One region of the Methylocystis sp. Se48 genome, then DNA from elsewhere that is predicted to be linked to it. Evidence: predicted binding sites of a transcription regulator. Region 1 holds the regulator's gene; the other holds the start of a gene.
What was found. Region 1 encodes LexA, which represses DNA repair genes until DNA is damaged. Its sites were predicted from a motif close to TGTTCNNNNTGTGTTCNG; they were not measured.
Positions count from the first base shown of each region.

Region 2: the regulator LexA is predicted to act here: its motif matches at 1,558-1,575, upstream of ACV959_RS00385 (PA0069 family radical SAM protein).

Region 1 covers NZ_CM149850.1:1,124,920-1,127,117, reverse strand. Annotated here, with positions in the region: gene ACV959_RS05500 (ComEC/Rec2 family competence protein) at 1-476, shown strand, start outside; gene lexA (transcriptional repressor LexA) at 616-1,329, opposite strand; gene ACV959_RS05490 (L,D-transpeptidase family protein) at 1,506-2,198, opposite strand, start outside.
Region 2 covers NZ_CM149850.1:74,883-77,080, reverse strand. Annotated here, with positions in the region: gene ACV959_RS00390 (ribonuclease HII) at 1-202, opposite strand, end outside; gene ACV959_RS00385 (PA0069 family radical SAM protein) at 319-1,437, opposite strand; gene ACV959_RS00380 (SDR family oxidoreductase) at 1,600-2,198, opposite strand, start outside.

The sequences.
Region 1 (2,198 bases):
CGGCCTTGCGCCTGCCCTCCGGCGAACTCGCCCTGCTCGGCAAAAAGCCGGGCGCATTCGCCTCGGAGCAATGGCTGCGGGCCGACGCGGACGGCCGCGCCGCGGCGGATGCGCGAAGCGGCGTCGTCTGCGACGATTACGGCTGCGTCGGACGCGCCTTCGACGGCAGGTTCGTTTCGCTCGTTGCCGCGCCGGCGGCTTTTGCCGAAGACTGCGCGCGGGCCGCGATCATCGTGACGCCGCTCGCTGCGCCACAAGGATGCGGCGCCCCAATCGTCATCGACCGGCGCAGGCTCGCGGAAACGGGTTCCGTCTCGCTCCGTTTCCTGAAAGACGGCGGCGTCCGCTGGACCGCCGCGCGCGGCGTCGACGAGGATCGTCCCTGGTCGCCGCGCCCGGCCCCGGCCGCGAGCCGCCCCGCCCTTCCCGACGAGGAAGAAGACGAGGCGGCCGAGCTGTCGGAGCCGCTGGAGTGAAGCGCTCTCGCCTGGCTAAGACCGCTGAAAGGAAAGCCCACGTGGAGCTTCGCGGACGTCCTCGGAGAGAGCTGAGCGCTCTCGCGGGGCGCCGTTGCGCGGGCGATGCGGAGCCGGATTGGCCGCGTCCGGCGCGGCGTCAATATTTCCGCAGCAGGCTGACGAGTTTACCCTGAATGCGCACCTTGTCGGGACCGAAGATGCGGGTCTCGTACGCCGGATTCGCCGCTTCGAGGGCGATGGAGGCCCCGCGCTTGCGCAGCCGCTTCAGCGTCGCTTCCTCGTCCTCGATGAGGGCGACGACGATGTCGCCCGTGTCGGCGTAGTCCTGCTTCTTGATGACGACGGTATCGCCGTCGAGAATGCCGGCCTCGATCATGGAGTCGCCGCGCACCTCGAGCGCGAAATGTTCGCCGGCCGACAGCATGTCGGGCGGCAGCGCAATCGTATGGCTACGGCTCTGAATCGCGGAAATGGGCGTGCCGGCGGCGATTCGGCCCATGACGGGTATGGCGACGAGCGGGCTGCTCTCCTCCTCGCCGCGCTCGTGCAGCGGCCGGACGCGGCCGAGATTGCCCTGAATGACGGCGGGCGCGAATTTGCCGCCGCGCGCGCCCCCTCCGCCCCGCGGCGTCGCGGATTCGGGAAGACGCAGCACTTCGAGCGCGCGCGCGCGGTTGGGAAGGCGGCGAATGAAGCCCCGCTCCTCGAGCGCGAGGATGAGGCGATGAATGCCGGACTTGGACCTCAGGTCCAGAGCGTCCTTCATCTCGTCGAAAGACGGCGGAACGCCGGACTCTTTCAGCCGCTCGTGAATGAATCGCAGCAGATCGCTCTGCTTTTTGGTCAACATGCCACGTTCCTGCCCGCGCCGCACGACTCGCTGCTACAAACAAATCATGAACGATTTATAGACGTTCGCGGTGCGTTCCGCAAGCCCCATCGTCGCGGCGCGGTTAACGGCCGCTTACGCGAAGAGGCCGCGCTCTTGCGGGGCGCGGCCTGGATTCGGCAGGAGCCCGCGCGCGGCTACTTGCTCGCGCGGAGCGCGCGGCGGATCGACGCCGTGGGGCTGTCGTCGGGCGCAAGCGCCGACATTTCGCGGCGATCGTCCGGCGCCAGCGACTGCGCGACCGTCGATGTCTCAGCCTCGCGCGACTGCGCGGCGGCCTTGGCGGCCGCCATCGTCACGATCGGCGACTTGGCGGCAAGCTGCGTGGCCTTGCCAGCGGGGCGGATCGGCTTCTCCTCGAGCGCGATCTCCATTGGCGGCTGCAGCGCCTCGGGGCGGCTGGTTTCGGCGATGCGGGCGAGGAAGCTCGGATGCATGCCGCCGTCCTGATAAACGAGCCGGACGGGCTTCACGCTCGACGCCAATTCGGCGATCTTCTCGTCGTCCTTCGCGGCTTTGGCCGACACGCTCGCGATGAGCTCCGGATCGTGCTTGAGCGGCGGACAGGCCGAAAGCGGATCCATATGGCCCGCGGGCGCAGCGTTGAACACGTAGCGCCGGCCGCAGTACGCCACCGCTGGCTCCTGCTTCGTCACCTCGAAATGGTCGTTGCCTTCCTTCAAGTTTTTCCAGAAGCCGATATTAGGATCCAGACGATGTTTGGCCAGATTTTCCGCCGTCATCTTGAACGGATAGGATTGCATCTGAATCGCGCGTTGGCCGCCATTGAAGGCCGAGCGGGCGATGGCGTAAATCTCGGAAATCTGCGC
Region 2 (2,198 bases), 1.1 Mb from region 1:
TGCGCTCGAAAGCGGCCTCGCGCTCCCTCTGGCTCAGGACTTTGGAATCGTCGAGGCCCGCCGGCAGGCGCGCGGGATCGAGAATCACCGCCGCGGCGGCGACAGGGCCCGCGAGCGGTCCGCGACCGACTTCGTCGACGCCTGCGACGGGCCAGACGCCGAGGCGCCGCAATCGGCTTTCGAGGCGGAAGTCCGGTCCCATGACGCGCGTTTTCGGGGATGGCCGACGCGGGCCCTTCCCGGGGTGAGGATGCTTAGGGCCCTATACACGCTTCGGCGCGCCGCCTGAATGGATTTTGCTGGGGCGGTCTGCGGGCGTCAAAACAGCGCGAGCTGTTGCGGGCCGCGCCGCGGCGGCTCGAACAGGTCGGTTCGCAGCCGCGTCGCGGATTGCGCGAATCCGAGCCGCCGCGCGGCGATTTCGAATCGCCGGCCGATCATCCAGGCGTAGGGTCCGTCTCCCGTCATGCGCTTGCCGAAACTCGCGTCATAGGCTTTCCCCCCGCGCGTCGACCGCACGAGCGACAGCGCGCGCCGCGCCTTGTCCGGGAAATTGGCGACGAGCCATTCGCTGAAAAGATCGCGTAATTCGAGCGGCAGGCGCAACATGATGTAGCCGGCTTCGCGCGCGCCGGCGGCGCGGGCGCGGGCAAGGATCGCCTCGATCTCGTGGTCGTTGATCGAAGGAATGACCGGCGCGGTCATCACCGCCACGGGAACGCCCGCCGCGGCGAGTTTTTCCATCGCGTCGAGGCGGCGCTCCGGCGTCGCCGCGCGCGGCTCCATGAGCCGGGCGAGGCGCGGGTCGAGCGTCGTGACGGAGAGCGCCACTTTCGCGAGCCCCTGCGCCGCCATCGGGGCGAGGAGATCGAGATCGCGCAGCACCAGCGCGGATTTGGTGACGATCGCGACCGGATGGCGGGCGCGCGCCAGAGTTTCGAGAATCGACCGCATCACGCGATGGCGCTTCTCGCTAGGCTGGTAGGGGTCGGTGTTGGTTCCGATCGCGATCGGCTTCGGCGCATAGTTCGGCGCCGACAAGTCGCGCTCAAGAATTTGCGCCGCCCCCTCCTTCACGAAAATCTCCGTCTCGAAATCGAGGCCGGGGGAGAGGCCCATATAGGCGTGCGTAGGCCGGGCGAAGCAGTAGACGCAGCCATGCTCGCAGCCGCGATAGGGATTGATCGAGCGGTCGAAGGAAATGTCCGGCGAATCGTTTTTCGTGATGATCGAGCGCGGCTTCTCGACATGGATCGTCGTCTTCAGCGCGTCGAGGCCCTCGAGCGATCCCCAGCCGTCATCCGTCGCCTCGCGCTGTTCCCGCTCGAAACGCCCCCCGCGCCGCGAGATCGCGCCGCGCCCGCGCCGCCGCTCGGCGTCGATGAGCGCCCCGGCCTTCGCCTGCATCGCCGTCGATGCTTCCGCCAAACGATCCATGACGACCTCCAGCACATTTCGAAGGGAGGCCGGCCCGCGGCTGGCCTCCCGTCCGTCGCGCTTCGGGGACATGGCGCCCCGCCCCGGCTCGACCCGCCAGGGCGGAACATAGCGCGAATACAGAACAGATAAAGAACATTTAACGCGCGCGCAAGCGGGCGATCAGAGACCCGGCGTCGTTTTTGCGAACAGGGCCTCGAAATCCGTCGTCGGCGCGGCGGACAGTTCTTCCGGCTTGGAGATGAGGTCGAAAGCCTTGTTGCGCGCATTGGGCGAGAGCAGGGCCTGGACGACGACTTCCGCGACGTCGGCGCGGGGGATCGCGCGCGGGACGCCCTCGACCGGCGCCTTGATGAAGGCGTCGTCCTTTCCCACGAGAAGCTCCCGCCGGCCGCCCGGCGCGTCGACGAGCCCGCCGGGCCGCAGGATCGTGTAGGCGACGCCCGAATCGATCAGAAAGGCTTCGAGCCTGCGCTTCCAGACGAGGACGTCGCCGCAGCCGAGCCGATTGAGCGGGTGATCCTCGATCGTGCCGCCCATGGAGCCGACGAGAACGATATGGCCGACGCCGGCGGCGCGCGCCGCCTCGACCAGCGCCGTCCCGCCGAGATAGACGACCTCCCGTGGCGCGCCGCCCGGCGCAAATTCGAATTCCAGCTTGCCGCCCGGCCGCGGGGCGCCCTTCGGGCGCGGGGTGGAGCTCGACAGAATGACGAGCGCGTCGACGCCCCTGAGCGCGGGCGCGAACGTTTCGGGCTTCC